Regions from separate parts of the Xanthobacter sp. ZOL 2024 genome, predicted to be linked through region 3. Evidence: riboswitches for the same ligand, from Rfam matches in the RefSeq annotation. Region 3 holds a riboswitch; each other region holds the start of a gene.
What was found. A riboswitch is a leader RNA that binds a small molecule or an ion and turns the genes downstream of it on or off. The one in region 3 is predicted to bind cobalamin.
Positions count from the first base shown of each region.

Region 1 (5,390 bases), 590 kb from region 3:
GGCATCCTCGGCGGGCAGCTTCCAGGCGTCCGGAAACCAGGGGCACACGCCGAAGCCGCGCCAGCCGGTGCGCGCGGCGATCATGGCATAGCCGGCGTCGAACAGGCGGGGATCGCCGCGGAACTTGTTGATGAGGAACCCCGCCACCAGGGCCCCATCCTGCGGCGCCATCACCACCTGGGTGCCGACGATCTGGGCGATCACCCCGCCACGGTCGATGTCGCCGGCCAGCACCACCGGCACCTGCGCCGCCTGGGCGAAGCCCATGTTGGCGATGTCGCCCGGGCGCAGATTGACCTCCGCCGGGCTGCCCGCGCCCTCGACGATCACCAGGTCATGGGCCGCGCCGAGGCGATGGAAGCTCTCCAGAACCGGCGCCAGCAGGCTGGCCTTCAGCTTGAAATAGTCGCGCGCCCCGGCGGTGGCCAGGCGCCGGCCCTGCACGATGACCTGCGCGCCCACCTCGCTCTGCGGCTTGAGCAGCACCGGGTTCATGTCGCTGTGGGGGGCGAGGCCGCAGGCGCGCGCCTGCAGCGCCTGGGCGCGGCCGATCTCGCCCCCGTCGGCGGTCACCGCGGCATTATTGGACATGTTCTGCGGCTTGAACGGCGCCACCGAGAGGCCCCGCCGCCGCGCCGCCCGGCACAGCCCGGCCACCAGCAGGGACTTGCCCACATTGGAGCCGGTGCCCTGGATCATCAGCGCGCGTGCCATGGCGCCGCCTCAGGCCGGATGAAACAAAGCGGCGAGCAGATAGCCCTTCGGCAGCGGCAGGCCGGTCGCCCCCGCCTCGCCCTGCGCCAGCAGATCGGGCAGCAGATGGGTGTGCGGCCCCTCCGGTGAACGACCATCCGGCGGCGGGATCACCGCATCGATCTCGGCCCGCAGGCAGGGTGTCTCCACCACGCGCACCGGGCTGTGTTCCACCACCGCCGCGCCGATGCGCGCCAGGTCCTGCGGCCAGGGCGTGCCGCAGTGCGCCGCAATGCGCGGCGCCAGCGCCGGCGCGCAGCGGATGGAAAAGCGCACGCCCCGGCGCCCCAGCCCCACATCGAACAGCAGGCCATCGGCATCGCGCGCCAGCAGCGCCTGCGGATCGGTGCCGAGGGCCGTCAGGGTGGTGGGGCCGGCGGCATCGGCGCGGCCGGTGGGCACCGCCAGCGCGATCAGTGGCGCGCGCCCTTCGCGCGCGATCTCGAAGGCGGTGAGGAAGGCCGGCGCCTCCACCCGCAGGGCCGCCCGGCGGGTGCGCACGGTGAGGGTGTCCGCCTCGCGCACCCGCTCGAAGGGTTCATCGGGCTCCCGCAGCACCTCGGCGACGGCGCCGGGCACGCCCACCACGAAGGTGCCCGCGGCGGTCGCGAAGCGCGTCTCGATGGCATCCAGCAGGCTGGCGCCGCGCCACGGCAGCCGGCGCATCTGCAGGCCGAGCGTGCGGGCGCGGGCCGGCAGCGCCGCCCAGATCCGCTGGCGCTCGGCCTCGTCGGCGCCGCCCCATGCGGCGATCTCCGCACCAGTCCGCGCGCAGCCGGTGCAATAGCCGGTGGCCGGATCAATGCCGCAGGCGCCGATGCACGGGCTCGCCGGGCGGGGCTTTTCCACATTGATGGTCATCAGAACTCCACCCCCGGCTGCGCCATCACCCCGTCGCGGAACGGATGCTTCACCAGCGTCATCTCCGTCACCAGATCGGCCGCCGCGATCACCTCCGGCGGCGCATTGCGGCCGGTCAGGCAGACATGGGTCATGGCCGGCTTCTGCGTCGTCAGGAAGTCCACCACGCTCGCCACGTCGAGATAGCCATAGCGCAGGGCGATGTTGATCTCGTCCAGAAGCACGAAGCGGATCTGCGGATCAAGGATCTGCGCCTGCGCCAACTGCCAGCCGCGCTGCGCCGCCGCCACGTCGCGGTCGCGGTCCTGGGTCTCCCAGGTGAAGCCCTCGCCGCTGACGAAGAACCGGCATTCCCGGGCGAACCGCTCGCGCAGCAGGGTCTTTTCGCCGGTCTCCCGATCCCCCTTGATGAACTGCACCACCGCGCACGGCATGCCATGGGCGATCGCCCGCAGGATCATGCCGAAGCCCGAGGACGACTTGCCCTTGCCGGCGCCGGTGTGGACGATGATGAGGCCCTTCTTCCGGGTCTTCGACTTCATCATCTCGTCCCGCGCCGCCTTGACGACCTTCATCTTGGCATTGTGGCGGGCGGTCAGCTCATCCATGGGGCAGATCCTTCTTGCTTGACAGAGTCGGCCGTTCGGGCACATTTCCCGCGAAGCTGGTGTCTGTGTAAACAGATGAAAAGGGAATGCGCCAGGCTCTTCGGCGCGTGAGCATGCTGCCCACGCGCCTGCCCAAGCGCAGCCGCCCCCGCGACCGTGACCGGAGAGGTCGCCCAACGCCACTGGTTCGCGCCGGGAAGGCAGGGTGACCGCCAGAGCCGCCCGCGCCGACCGCCCCCGGGCGGATCGTGTGGTGCGTCCTCTGACTTCCGCAAGCCGGGAGACCTGCCAGCCCGACAGACGGAACCGGACGGGGTGCGCCGGTGTCGGGAGGGCTTAAGGTCAAGCCACCCGCCATGCGCCCCCCGAACCATCAGGATGGGACGCAGGCGCACCATGGCCACTCTCGAAAAGCTGCCCGTGACGGTGATCACGGGCTTTCTGGGCGCGGGCAAGACCACCGTCATCAGCCACCTCATGCGCAACGCCGCCGGCAAGCGGCTGGCGGTGGTGGTGAACGAGTTCGGCGACGTGGGCGTCGATGGCGAGATCCTCAAGGGCTGCGCCCTGCCGGACTGCCCGGAGCAGAACATCATCGAGCTGGCCAACGGCTGCATCTGCTGCACCGTCGCCGATGAGTTCATCCCCACCATCGAGGCGCTGATGGCGCTCGATCCGCGGCCGGACCACATCCTCATCGAAACCTCCGGCCTCGCCCTGCCCAAGCCGCTGGTGAAGGCCTTCGACTGGCCGGACATCCGCTCGCGCATCACCGTCGACGGGGTGATCGCCCTCGCCGATGCGGAGGCGGTGGCCGCCGGCCGCTTCGCCCCGGACGTCGCCGCCGTGGACCGCCAGCGCGAGGCCGATGCCAGCATCGACCATGAGACGCCCTTGAGCGAGGTGTTCGAGGACCAGATCGCCTGCGCCGACATCGTGCTGCTGACCAAGGCGGACCTCGCCGGCGCCGCCGGCGTCGCTCAGGCAAAGGCGGTGATCCAGGCCGAGGCGCCGCGCCCGCTGCCCATCGTCGAGGTGGTCGACGGGGTGGTGGATCCGCGCATCATCCTCGGCCTCGGCGCCGCCGCCGAGGATGACCTCGCCGCCCGCCCCAGCCACCATGACGGTGCCGGCGACCACCACCACGACGATTTCGACAGCGTGGTTATCGAGGTGCCGGAGCTGGCCGATCCGGCCGAGCTCGCCGCCCGCATCGTCACCCTGGCCGATACCCAGAACATCCTGCGGGTAAAAGGCTATGCGGCGGTGGCCGGCAAGCCCATGCGGCTGCTGGTGCAGGCGGTGGGCGCCCGGGTGCGCCATCAATACGACCGGCCGTGGGGGCCGCAGGAGGCCCGCCACGGCCGCCTGGTGGTGATCGCCGAGCACGACGACATCGATCCCAAGGCCATTGCCGCCGTGCTCGCGCCACAGGTGGAAGCGGCCGAATAGGCATGCACATCGTCTTCCGCGAGAGCCACGGACTGGAGGAGACCGACACGCCGACCGACCTGGGGCAGAGCCCGGCGGATCTGGTGGTGCTGTCGTTCTCCGATTCCGATCTCGGCGCCTTCGCCGCCGGCTGGCGGCGCGGTGGCGGCGCGGGCGGGGCCATGCCCAGCCTGCGGCTGGCCAATATCGGCGCGCTGCGCCATCCCCTGTCGGTGGATACCTATATCGAGCGCACCCTCGGCGCCGCCAGAGGCATCCTGATCCGCCTCATCGGCGGCGCCTCCTACTGGCCCTACGGCCTCGGCCAGATCGAGGCGCTGGCCCGCGCCAAGGGCATCGCCCTGGCGGTGCTGCCGGCGGACGGGCGCCCGGATCCGCGGCTCGATGCCGCCTCCACCCTGCCCCACTCCACCCTGCGACGGCTGGCCGAGCTGTGCGATGCCGGCGGCGCGGTCGCCGCCCAGGCCGCCCTGGCGCAATTGGCTTTGGCGGCGGGCCTTTACGCCGCCCCGGTGCCGGGCGCGAAGGCCGTGCCCACCGTCGGCCTGTGGACCCCGGAGACGGGGGTGACCGATCCCGTCCGGCCGCCCGCTGCCGCCCCGGGCGACGCCCTGCCGCTGGTGCTGGTGGTGTTCTACCGGGCCTATCTGGTGGCCGCCGATCTCGCCCCCATCGAGGCCCTGTTCGCGGCGCTGCGGGCGCGCGGCTTCCGGGTGCTGGGGTTGTTCGCGCCGTCGCTGAAGGCGCCCGACGCCGCCGATGTCCTGACCGCCCGGGTGGCCGCCCTCAAGCCCGTCGCCATCGTCAACGCCACCGCCTTCTCGGGGCGCGGCCAAAGCCAGCGACAGGACGAGGGGCAGGACGAGGGACAGGGGTCCGCCTCGCCGCTGGACGCCGCCGGGGTCCCGGTCTTCCAGGTGGCCCTCGCCACATCGAGCCGGGCCGCCTGGGCGCCGGCCGCGCGCGGGCTGTCGCCGGCCGATCTCGCCATGCACGTGGTGCTGCCGGAGGTGGATGGCCGCCTGTTCGCCGGCGTCGTCTCCTTCAAGGCCGAGGCGGAACGCGACCCCGCTCTGGAATTCTCGCGCACCATCCACGCCCCCGCCCTGGACCGCATCGCCGCCGTCGCCGACCGGGTGCGGCGCTGGCATGAACTGGCCGCCACGCCGGCGCCGCATCGGCGGCTGGCGCTGGTGCTGTCCACCTATCCCGGGCGCGACTGGGACCTCGCCCACGCGGTGGGGCTCGATGCCCTCGCCTCCGCCGAGGCAATCCTCGCGGATCTCGCCGCCGCGGGCTACGACACCGCCAGCGGCGCACCGCTCGCCACCGTTCTGGGCCGCGCGCGCATCATGTGGCCCATGGCCGCCTATCGCGCCGCCCTCGCCCGGCTTCCCGAGGCCCTGCGGGCCGATCTCGACTCAAGTTGGGGCCCGCCCGAGCACGACCCGGACGCCAGCGCGGACGGCTTCGCCTTCGCCGCCGTGGCGCGCGGGCGGATGCTGGTGGCCCTGCAGCCGGAACGGGGCCTCCCGGCGCAGCGCGATGGCGAGTATCACGACCTGTCGCGCACCCCGCGCCACGCCTATGTGGCCTTCTATCTGTGGCTGCGGGCCACGGTGGACGGGCTGGTGCACGTGGGCGCCCATGGCACGCTGGAATGGCTGCCGGGCAAGGCGGTGGGCCTGTCGGACACGTGCTGGCCGGAGGCCCTGG
Region 1 is NZ_CM128808.1:934,103-939,492, forward strand. It holds gene ACU4E7_RS04565 (cobyric acid synthase) at 1-714, opposite strand, end outside; gene ACU4E7_RS04570 (DUF1289 domain-containing protein) at 724-1,614, opposite strand; gene cobO (cob(I)yrinic acid a,c-diamide adenosyltransferase) at 1,614-2,222, opposite strand; cobalamin riboswitch at 2,263-2,529, shown strand; gene cobW (cobalamin biosynthesis protein CobW) at 2,619-3,674, shown strand; gene cobN (cobaltochelatase subunit CobN) at 3,677-5,390, shown strand, end outside.
Region 1: another riboswitch for cobalamin. It lies ahead of cobW (cobalamin biosynthesis protein CobW); the one in region 3 lies ahead of ACU4E7_RS01810 (ribonucleoside-diphosphate reductase subunit alpha).

Region 2 (5,390 bases), 2.4 Mb from region 3:
CGCCCCGCTCCGGCACGCCCAGACGCTGCGCCACCAGGCGGATCTGCGCGTAGGCCTCGTCCAGATTCTGGGGAATGGTAAGCTCCATCACCGGAATGCCGAAGCGGTGCAGCATCGCCACCGTATTGCGGGTGGTGAAGGCGCCGGCGATCACCAGATCGGGGCCAAGCGGCACCACCTCTTCCGCCAGCCCCCGATTGGCCGGCACCCCGGTCGCCAGATCGGCCACCGTGGAACCGACCGGATCGGCGGCGAGGCGGGTGACGGACAACACGCGCTCCTTCGGCACGAGGCGCAGCACCAGCTCATCGGCGCACAGGTTCAGCGAGACGATGCGGCGCGGCGCGGCGTCCGCCGCGGGCTCGCCGCCGCGCGCCGTCCCGTTCCCGCCGGCGAGTCCGAGGGCGAGGCCAAGGGCGAGGACAGCGGCGCCCAGCACCCGTCGCGCCGGGGCGAACGGCCGCCGGCCGCCCGCCGGAGCGGGCCGCCGGCGTGCCTGTCGCGCCCTCTGGTCGTGGTCCATGCGCGGGTCCGCCCCCTCAATAGGTCAGCCGCAGCCCGGCGAAGGCACCGAAGCCTGGAGCCAGCCAACCATTGGGGTTCTCATAGGATTCGTTGAACAGGTTGTCGATCCGCCCGAACACCGCGACGTTCTGGTTGACGGTGTAGTTGGCCGCGAGGTTGACGATGGTGTAGCCGGGCTGGCGCACCACGGCGAAGGTGGTGCGGTCCACGTCCCACCAGTCGGAGAGATAGACCAGGGTGGCCGAGACCGTGAGCGGGTCGATGGGCTGCCAGTTCACGCCCACGCTCACCTTGTTGCTGGGCCGCCGCAGCGGATAGCAGGAGGTGGCATCGCGCGGCGCGCAGCTCACGCCGAACGAGCCGCCGGAGGGGAAATAGCCGATGGTGCTGGTGTAGGTGTAGTCGGTCCGCACCGAGAGGCGATCGGTGATCTTCAGGGCCAGATAGGCTTCCACGCCTTGGCTCGTGGCGCTGGAAAGGTTGGCGTAATTGTAGCTGTAGGTTGCCGCGTCGTAGGTGGTGACGATCAGGTTGGTGATGTCGTTGTGGAAATAGGTGGCACCGAAGCCCACCCGGTCGCTCCACAGCATCTGCTCGAAGCCGGCGTCCCAGCCGGTGCTTTCTTCCGGCGACAGGTCGGGATTGCCGTAATAGGGGGCATAGAGCTGGTAGAGGGTCGGCGCCTTGAAGGCGGTGCCGTAGGTCATCTTCAGCTTGGTTCCGGTTTCCGGAAACAGCAGGGCCGGGGCGATGCGCCAGGTGGTGTGATCGCCGAAATCGTCATTGCTGTCGTAGCGCACATTGGCGGCGACGAAGAAGCGCTCGGCGAACGCCGATTGCAGCTCCAGATAGCCGGCGGTATCGCCGGTGTTCGCGTCCATGGCGGACCAGGCGCTTTCGCTGGTCATGCTCTCATTATAGCGCTCGATGCCGGCGAGCAGGTTCTGCCCGGGTAGGAAGGTGTAGTTGGAGCGCCAGTAATAGGTTTGCCGGTCGCCGTCATAGGTGCTGGCATTGTCGGGATAGGGGCTGGCATTGGTGCGGCTGTAATCGGTGGCGGATACCCCGAAGGTGCTCACCAGCCGGTCGTCGAAGGTCTTCCACAGGCCCTCGGCCTTGCCGATGAAGAAGCGGCCATAGCTGGTGTCCTGCATGGGGGCGGGATAGCCGGTGCCGGTGCTGTAGTTGTAGAGGTCCGAGGTGTAGGCGAGCTGGCTCTCGATGTAGCGCGCCACCACATTCACCGAGAAACTGTCGCTCACGTCCGCATCGAGGCGGGCCGAATAGGTCCAGTTGTCGTTGGCGTTGTTGTTGATGGGCTCGCCCGGCAGGGCGATGTTGGCCGGTGTCACCGGGATCGACGTGCTGGCGAAATGGCCGACGTTGAAGGCATAGCCGATGTTGTTATAGCCGCCGCTGAGGCTCGCCACCTGGTTGAAGGTGCCGAGCGAGCCGGCTTCCACATAACCGCTGGCCTTGGCCGGGCCCTCGCCACGCTGGGTGGTCATGGAAATGACGCCGCCGATGGCGTCCGAGCCATAAAGGCCGGACTGCGGGCCGCGCAGCACCTCCATGCGGGCGAAGTCATTGGTGTAGAGGGTGCCAAGGTCGAAGGCGCCGTTGGGGGCCGAGGGGTCGCCGATGTCGACACCGTCGAGCAGCATCTTCACGTGATTGGAATTGGTGCCGCGCATGAAGATGGAGGTCAGCCCGCCGGGGCCTCCGGTCTGCACCACATTGAGACCGGGCACCGATTCGAGCGCATCGGCCACCGAACGCTGCTGGGTGTTGGCCAGGTCTTCAGCAGTGATGACGGTCACCGAGCTCGCCACTTCGCGCAGCGGCGTGGGGATGCCGGTGGCGCTCACCACCACGTCGGGCAATTGGATCTGGCTGGCATCGGTGCCGGTGGTGTCGGCAGATTGCGCCAGGGCCGGCGTGGCGGCGGCCAGAGCCAAGAGGCTCACGGACAGGCTTACGGACAGGTTCAGGGCGCGGGACAACAGATGAGGGCGGCGAACAGGCACTGTGGCAGACGGCGAAACGACAAGCATTGCAACCTCGGGCGGGACGCCTGTGGCACGTCACCGCGAACGAGGGCTTTCGTGTTGCCGGCCGCAGCCGCCTGACCCGAAACACTCCCACTATCGGAACACCCCGCCCGACGAGCTCGCGTGTGACCACGGTCGACGGCAGGTCTCCTGGCTCGCGGGTCACCATTTTCCGCTGCCTTCCCAGGCCCCGAGTGCCCAGTGGCGTTGCTGCGGAAAACTCGCCGCTTACAGTTGCGGGGGCAGCCGCGGAATAGAAGCGCCAAGCGCCTCGCACCGCATTCCCTTTTATTCCTCCGGGGAGGAGTACCGTCGCCGGCGAACCTAGGCGAGCCGGGGGTGCCCCGTCAATGCCCGGTTGTTGCTGCACTTTGGTCGCAATCGGGCGACGCCCCGTTATTGCTCGGTGAAGAAGGTCATCAACACGTCGCCCTCGGCGCCGGTGAGGCACAGGAAGCGGTGCACCTTGTCGCTGCGGTCGCGCTGGATATAGGCCTCGCCCATGATCACCGTGTCGATGGGGGTGTTGCCGACCTTCAGGTCGCCCTTGGCGATGGTGAGGCCGTCCATGTCGATGAAGAGGTCGTCGATGGACGGCGATTGCGCCTTCAGCCGGGTCAGTGCGTGGGCCTTGCAATCCGCCACGTGCCGCGCCTGCTCGGCGGCAAGGGCCTGTTGGCGGGCCACCGCTTCCGCCGTGGGCTGCGGGCTGGCCGGTGCCGGTGCCGCCGGCGCCTTCTCCGGCGCGGCGGAGGCGACGCGGGGCGCGGCGGAGAGCGCCGCCATCACCAGCAGCGGGAGCAGCGCAACGGGGCGGACGATGGAATGCGGCATCGGGTGTCCTCACGTGGTTGATCCGTGAGGACAACGCTGCAGCTCGAGATTTGTGCCGCCTCAGAGCAGCCCCTGGCCGGTCAGGCTGTGGCAGAACTGGTCGAGCAGCACCGCTTCCTGCTCCTTGAGCACCCCATCTGCGGCGATCACCTTGAGGCCGGCTTTGAGCAACGGGCCGATGGCCGCGCGATCCCCCGCCATCAGGGTGTCCAGCGCCGCCTCGACGCTTTCCGGCGTTGGCCGCAGGCGGCCGAGATAGGCGGCGAGGCGCTCACGCTCGCCGCCGGTGAGGTCAAGGTCAGCGGCGGCACAGGCGCGCTCGCAGAAGAACTGGATCTCCTCCATTTCCGCCGCCCCCAGCTCGCCATCGGCCACCGCCAGGGCCACCAGCAGCACCACGCCGGAACCGTTGACGATGGTGCGGATGCGATCCCAGCGGGGCGCCGCCGGCTCCGCGGGCGGCACGCGGATGGCATCCTGCGGCCAGGTGAAGCCGAAGGTGTCCAGGAAGAACCGGCTGAGCGGCTCGCGCCGGGTCCCGTCGAAATCGCTCACGGCCTTGATGCGGTCCACCCGGAACGCGCGGGCCGCCTGCCGCTCGTGGCAGCGGGCCAGCAGGATGGGCACGCCCTCCACATTGCGCTGCACCGCCCAGACCGAAATGCGCCGGTGGCTGAGATTGCCGGCATGGTCCTCATAATCGATCACGAACGACTGGCCCTCGGCCGGATCGTGATCGTGGGCGTGGTCCGCCCATTCGTCGTGTGGGTCGTCGGCCGGCACCACGATCTGCGAGGCCCGGGCGTAGACCGGCGCGCCGAGGCTGGCGACGCGGCCAATGAAATAGGACTTCAACGAGGTGATGGCGTTCATGAGCCGCTCATGGGCAACGTCTTGAGGCAAGGGCCAAGTCGTGGGCAAGGTCCCGGATCACCTTATTGGTAACCCAGGCGCGCGCGGCCTCAAAGCGGTGCTCTCAGAAGCTGGCCTCGCGCAGGTAGCGGCCATTCACCCAGCCCACCGCCGGTGCCGGCTGGCCCGGCGGCGGCGCGTGGCGGCTCACCTTGCACCAGCGTTGGCGGCCGCGCAGCACGCAGCCCTGGTTGGTGAGAAGGGTGCCATTGGCGAACCGCGCGAGGATCGGGCTTTTGGCGGATGGTTCCGTCCGCAGGTTCAGCGCATCGCCCGGTGGTACGCCCGCCACCGCCCACACATCGGGGCCGCCCATCAGCCCGTCGGCGAAATCCAGGGCCATGGCCGGGGCGCTCAGCCCCACCACCGCCAGCAGGGCGAAGGCCACGCGCCGTGGCCGGACAGGACGCAGACCCATCATGCCGCCTCGGGGGCCAGAGCGATGGCGGCGATCAGCCGGCCGTAATCGGCTTCGCCGCGGTGGGTGGCGCGGCGGAAGGAATAGAAGCGCGTCGGGTCGGTATAGGTGTCCAGCCCCAGGTCCTCGATGAAGACGACGCCGGCTTCCTCCAGCCGGAAGCGGATGAAGCTCGGCAGGTCGAACCAGGCGTGGTGGGGGCGGTCCGCCGGGGCGAAGAAGCGGGCATAGGTTCGTTCGACGCTGAGGAAGCGGGTGACGAAATCCTCCCCCACCTCGTAGCTCGACTGGCGGATCAGCGGACCGATGACCGCCCGGATGGCGCCGCGCCGTGCACCCTGGCTCTCCATTTGCGCCACGGTGGCGCCGATGACGCCGCCGAGCGCCCCCTTCCAGCCCGAATGGGCGGCGGCGACCACCCGCGCTTCGGCGTCGGCAAACAGCACCGGCCCGCAATCGGCGATGGAGACGGCGGCGCCGAGGCCCATGGTGGCGGTGACAATGGCGTCCGCCTTGGGGGCATCGTCCCGGGTCCAGGGGGTGGTGGCGAGCACCGCATCGGCGGAATGCACCTGCCAGCAGGCCAGGAGCTTCTCCGGCGCGACACCGATCTCCGCCGCCATGCGGGCGCGGTTCTCGGCCACCGCGGC
Region 2 is NZ_CM128808.1:2,840,620-2,846,009, forward strand. It holds gene ACU4E7_RS13050 (ABC transporter substrate-binding protein) at 1-523, opposite strand, end outside; gene ACU4E7_RS13055 (TonB-dependent receptor plug domain-containing protein) at 540-2,492, opposite strand; cobalamin riboswitch at 2,700-2,905, opposite strand; gene ACU4E7_RS13060 (hypothetical protein) at 2,973-3,410, opposite strand; gene ACU4E7_RS13065 (WYL domain-containing protein) at 3,471-4,283, opposite strand; gene ACU4E7_RS13070 (SH3 domain-containing protein) at 4,387-4,743, opposite strand; gene pgeF (peptidoglycan editing factor PgeF) at 4,740-5,390, opposite strand, start outside.
Region 2: another riboswitch for cobalamin. It lies ahead of ACU4E7_RS13055 (TonB-dependent receptor plug domain-containing protein); the one in region 3 lies ahead of ACU4E7_RS01810 (ribonucleoside-diphosphate reductase subunit alpha).

Region 3 (5,390 bases):
CGGCGACAATCTCGACACGGCCCTGGCCTTGCCGGTGGCGGGGCTCCACCTCGATCTTTGTCGCGCGCCGGAGCAGCTTGAACAGGTGGCCGGGCGCGCACCCCTGGGGCTGGTGCTGTCTCTCGGGATCATCGACGGGCGCAACATCTGGCGCGCCGATCTGCCGGCCCAGGTTGAGCGCCTGAAGCCCGTGGTGGCAAAGCGGGGCACCGACCATGTCGAGCTCGCGCCCTCCTGCTCGCTGCTGCATGTGCCCATCGATCTGGAGCAGGAGACCGATCTCGATCCGGACCTGACGTCCTGGCTCGCCTTCTCCGTGCAGAAGATGGACGAGCTGGCGGTGCTGGCGGCGGCCCTGGCCGGACGGGCGGAGGAGGTTCAGCCGGCGCTCGCGGCCTCCGCGTCGGCCGCTGCCGCCCGTCGCACCTCGCCCAAGGTGCACACTGCGGCGGTGGAGGCGCGGGCCGCCGCTGTCACCCCCGCCATGGGCCGCCGCGCCCATCCGTTCGCGGTGCGGGCGGAGGTGCAGCGCCGGCGGTTCGCTCTGCCGGCTTTTCCCACCACCACCATCGGCTCGTTCCCGCAGACCGCCGAGGTGCGGCAGGCGCGAGCGGCCCATGCCAAGGGGGCACTGGACGATGAGGCCTACGCGGCCTTCCTGAAGGCGGAGACGGCCCGCACCATCCGCTGGCAGGAAGAGATCGGCCTCGACGTGCTGGTGCATGGCGAGTTCGAGCGCAACGACATGGTGCAGTATTTCGGCGAGCAGCTCTCCGGCTTCGCTTTCACCAGGCATGGCTGGGTGCAGAGCTACGGCTCGCGCTATGTGCGCCCGCCCATCCTGTTCGGCGATGTCGCGCGCCCGGCGCCCATGACGGTGGCGTGGTGGCGCCATGCCCAGTCCCTCACCGACAAGCCGGTGAAGGGCATGCTCACGGGGCCGGTGACCATCCTCAACTGGTCGTTTGTGCGTGACGACATCCCGCGCAGCGCCGCCTGCCGCCAGATCGCCCTCGCCATCCGCGATGAGGTGCACGATCTGGAGCGGGCCGGCGCCGCCATGATCCAGATCGACGAGGCGGCGTTGCGTGAGGGCCTGCCCCTGCGCCATGGCGAATGGGGCGCCTATCTCGACTGGGCGGTGGCGTGCTTCCGCCTGTGCGCATCGGGCGTCGCGGACGAAACTCAGATCCACACCCACATGTGCTATTCGGAATTCAACGACATCATTGCCGCCATCGCCGCTATGGATGCGGACGTGATCTCCATCGAGACCTCGCGCTCGAAGATGGAGTTGCTGGATGCCTTCAAGACCTACAAATATCCCAACGAGATCGGCCCGGGCGTCTATGACATCCATTCGCCCCGGGTGCCGGGCACCGAGGAGATGGCGGCGCTGATCGGCCTCGCCCGTCAGCGGCTGGATGACGCCCAGATCTGGATCAACCCCGATTGCGGCCTGAAGACCCGCAAATGGGACGAGGTGAAGCCGGCGCTCATCAACATGGTGGCCGCCGCCCGCGCGCTGCGCGCGCTATCGGCCTGAGTCCCGACCCGGCGCGGCGTGGCCCGCGCCGGGTGCTTTTCCGGTCGTCTAAATATTGACATAGGCGGGGATGGTTGGCCTACATTTAGTGGTCACGGTCCCCTGAGTCGAAAGGCCAGGGGCGAAGAGGGAAACCGGTGTGAAGCCGGTGCTGCCCCCGCAACTGTCAGCGGCAAGCCAAGGTCCAATCCTGTCACTGGGCGCAAGCCTGGGAAGACGGACCCGACGCGACGACCCGCGAGCCAGGAGACCTGCCGTGACACCGCAATCGTCCTCGGGCGGGGTGTCCCGGTGGATCGCAGGTCCGGCTCGGGGCGCGTGCGCTTGGCCGCTTTGCGTCCGCTCGGCCTTTGCCCCCAGAGCATGGGGTTTGAGCCGAATGTCCCTCGAAATTCTCTCCGCGCGCCCGCAGTCCGCGCCCCTCGCGCCGCCGCCCGCCCTCCGGGGGGCGGACCCCGCCTATCAGGTGATCCGGCGCAACGGGGCGGTGACGCCGTTCGATCCGGCCAAGATCGCGGTGGCGCTTACCAAGGCGTTCCTGGCGGTGGAAGGCGGCTCGGCCGCAGCCTCGCGCCGGGTGCACGACATCGTTGTCGATCTCACCGCCCAGGTGGTCGCCAACCTGACCCGCCGGGTGGAGGCGGGGCGCACCTTCCATATCGAGGATGTGCAGGACCAGGTGGAACTGGCGCTGATGCGCGGCGAGCACCACAAGGTGGCCCGCGCCTATGTGCTCTATCGCGAGGAACGGGCGCGGGAGCGGGCCGCGGCGCGCGCACCTGTCGCGCAGACGCAGGCTCCGCGCCTTCACATGCGCGCCGCCGATGGAGCCCTCGTGCCGTTCGACGACGCGCGGCTGGATGCGCTGGTGCGCGAGGCCTGCGCCGGCCTCGATGGCACGACGGCAGAACCCATCCTCGCCGAGACGCGGCGCAATCTCTATGACGGCATCTCCCAGGAGGAGTTGGCGCTGGCACCCATTCTCGCCGCCCGCACTCTGATTGAGACCGAGCCCAATTATTCCAAGGTTTCCGCCCGCCTGCTCACCGACACCCTGCGGCGCGAGGCGCTGAGCTTCGTGTTCCACCGGCCGGAGGCGGCGACGCAGACAGAGATGGCGGCGCGCTATGGCGATTATTTCCCCGCCTTCATCGCCGCCGGTGTCGCAGCCGAGCTCCTGGACCCCGAGCTCGCCCGCTTCGACCTGCCGCGCCTTGCCGCCGCGCTGAAGCCGGAGCGGGACCTGCAGTTCGATTATCTCGGGCTCCAGACCCTTTATGATCGCTATTTCCTGCACGTCTCCGGCACCCGCTTCGAGCTGCCGCAGGCCTTCTTCATGCGGGTGGCCATGGGCCTGGCGCTGCGCGAGATCGATCGGGAGGCGCGGGCGATCGAATTCTATGACCTGCTCTCGTCTTTCGATTTCATGGCCTCGACCCCCACTTTGTTCAACGCCGGCACCCTGCGCCCGCAATTGTCCTCCTGCTTCCTCACCACCGTGCCCGATGATCTCGACGGCATCTTCAAGGCCATCCGCGACAATGCGCTGCTCGCCAAATATTCCGGCGGCCTCGGCAATGACTGGACGCCGGTGCGGGGCCTTGGCGCCCACATCAAGGGCACAAATGGCGAAAGCCAAGGGGTGGTGCCGTTCCTGAAGGTGGCCAACGACACGGCCATCGCCGTCAACCAGGGCGGCAAGCGCAAGGGTGCCGTGTGCGCCTATCTCGAAACCTGGCATGTGGACATCGAGGAATTCCTCGACCTGCGCAAGAACACCGGCGACGACCGCCGCCGCACCCATGACATGAACACCGCCAATTGGATCCCGGACCTGTTCATGGAGCGGGTGGAGGCCGGCGCCGATTGGACCCTGTTTTCACCCGATGAAGTGAGCGACCTGCACGACCTCTATGGCGCGCCCTTCAAGGCCGCTTACGAAGCCTATGAGGCGCAGGCGGCGCGGGGCGAGATCAAGGTGTTCCGCACCGTGAAGGCGGTGGAGCTGTGGCGGCGCATGCTCACTCTTCTGTTCGAGACCGGCCATCCCTGGATCACCTTCAAGGATCCCTGCAACCTGCGCTCGCCGCAGCGCCATGTGGGGGTGGTGCATTCCTCGAACCTGTGCACCGAGATCACCCTCAACACCTGTGCCGACGAAGTGGCGGTGTGCAATCTCGGCTCGGTCAATCTCGCCGCGCACGTGGCGGCCGAGGGGCTCGATCTCGAGCGGCTGCGCCGCACCGTCTCCACCGCCATGCGTATGCTGGATAATGTGGTGGACATCAATTTCTACACCATCCCGCAGGCGCGCCGCTCGAACCTGCGCCACCGTCCGGTGGGCCTGGGGCTGATGGGCTATCAGGATGCGCTGGAGAAACTCGGCCTGCCCACCGCCTCGGAGGGGGCGGTGGCGTTCGCCGACACCTCCATGGAGGCGCTGAGCTATTTCGCCATTTCCGCGTCGGTGGACCTTGCCGCCGAGCGCGGGCGCTATGCCTCGTTCGAGGGCTCGTTATGGTCCAAGGGCATCTTGCCCCTGGACAGCCTCGATCTTCTGGCCGAGGCCCGGCGTGGCCATGTGGAACTGGACCACTCCGCGACCCAGGACTGGGCGGCCCTGCGCGCCCGGGTGATCGAGGTGGGCATGCGCAATTCCAATGTGCTGGCCATTGCGCCCACCGCCACCATCTCCAACATCGTTGGCGTCTCCCAATCCATCGAGCCGGCCTATAGTCAGCTTTATGTGAAGGCGAACATGTCCGGCGACTTCACGGTGGTGAACGCCCATCTGGTGCGCGACCTCAAGGCCCGAGGCCTGTGGGACGAGGTGATGGTGTCCGATCTCAAATATTATGATGGCATGGTGAGCGCGATTGATCGGGTGCCGGAAGATCTGAAGGCGCTTTATGCCACCGCGTTCGAGATTGCGCCGGAATGGCTGATCCGCGCCGCCGCGCGGCGCCAGAAATGGATCGATCAGAGCCAGTCGCTCAATCTCTACATGGCCGAACCCTCGGGCCGGAAGCTGGACGAGGCCTATCGCTTCGCCTGGCGACAGGGGTTGAAGACCACTTATTATCTGCGCGCCCGCTCCGCCACCCATGTGGAGAAGTCCACCCTGAAGGGCACAGACGGCAAGCTCAATGCCGTCGGTGCCGCGCCCATCCTGGTGGAGGTGCCGCGCGCCTGCGCCATCACCGATCCCACCTGCGAAGCCTGCCAGTGAACGGGCAAGGAGATATGGACATGCTCGATTGGTCGGAGCCCGCGGCTCCTCCCTTCTCCGATGCGCCGGTGCGCCCGCCGGCATCCGGGCGGCGGGCCGAGGTGCCGGCGGATGCCACCGGCCTTGGTGCCATCGATCGTTCCGGTGGCCGGGTCAGCGTGGATGAAAAGCGCATGATCAATGCGCGGGCGGATGTGAACCAGATCCTGCCCATGAAATATAAGTGGGCATGGGAGAAGTATCTGTCGGCCTGCAACAATCATTGGATGCCCACCGAGGTCTCCATGCAGGCGGACATCGCCTTGTGGAAGTCGAGGGACGGGCTGACCGAGGACGAGCGGCGCATGGTGAAGCGCAATCTCGGCTTCTTCGCCGCCTCGGAGAGCCTGGTGGCGAACAATATCGTGCTCGCCATCTATCGCCATCTCACCAATCCAGAATGCCGGCAATATCTGCTGCGCCAGGCGTTCGAGGAGGCGGTTCACACCCACACCTTCCAATATATTGTCGAAAGCCTGGGCCTCGATGAGGGCGAGCTGTTCAACATGTATCGCGAGGAGCCCTCCATCACCGACAAGGCCGCCTGGGCCCTCGCTTATACGCAGAACCTCGCAG
Region 3 is NZ_CM128808.1:348,336-353,725, reverse strand. It holds gene metE (5-methyltetrahydropteroyltriglutamate--homocysteine S-methyltransferase) at 1-1,546, shown strand, start outside; cobalamin riboswitch at 1,625-1,819, shown strand; gene ACU4E7_RS01810 (ribonucleoside-diphosphate reductase subunit alpha) at 1,926-4,775, shown strand; gene ACU4E7_RS01805 (ribonucleotide-diphosphate reductase subunit beta) at 4,796-5,390, shown strand, end outside.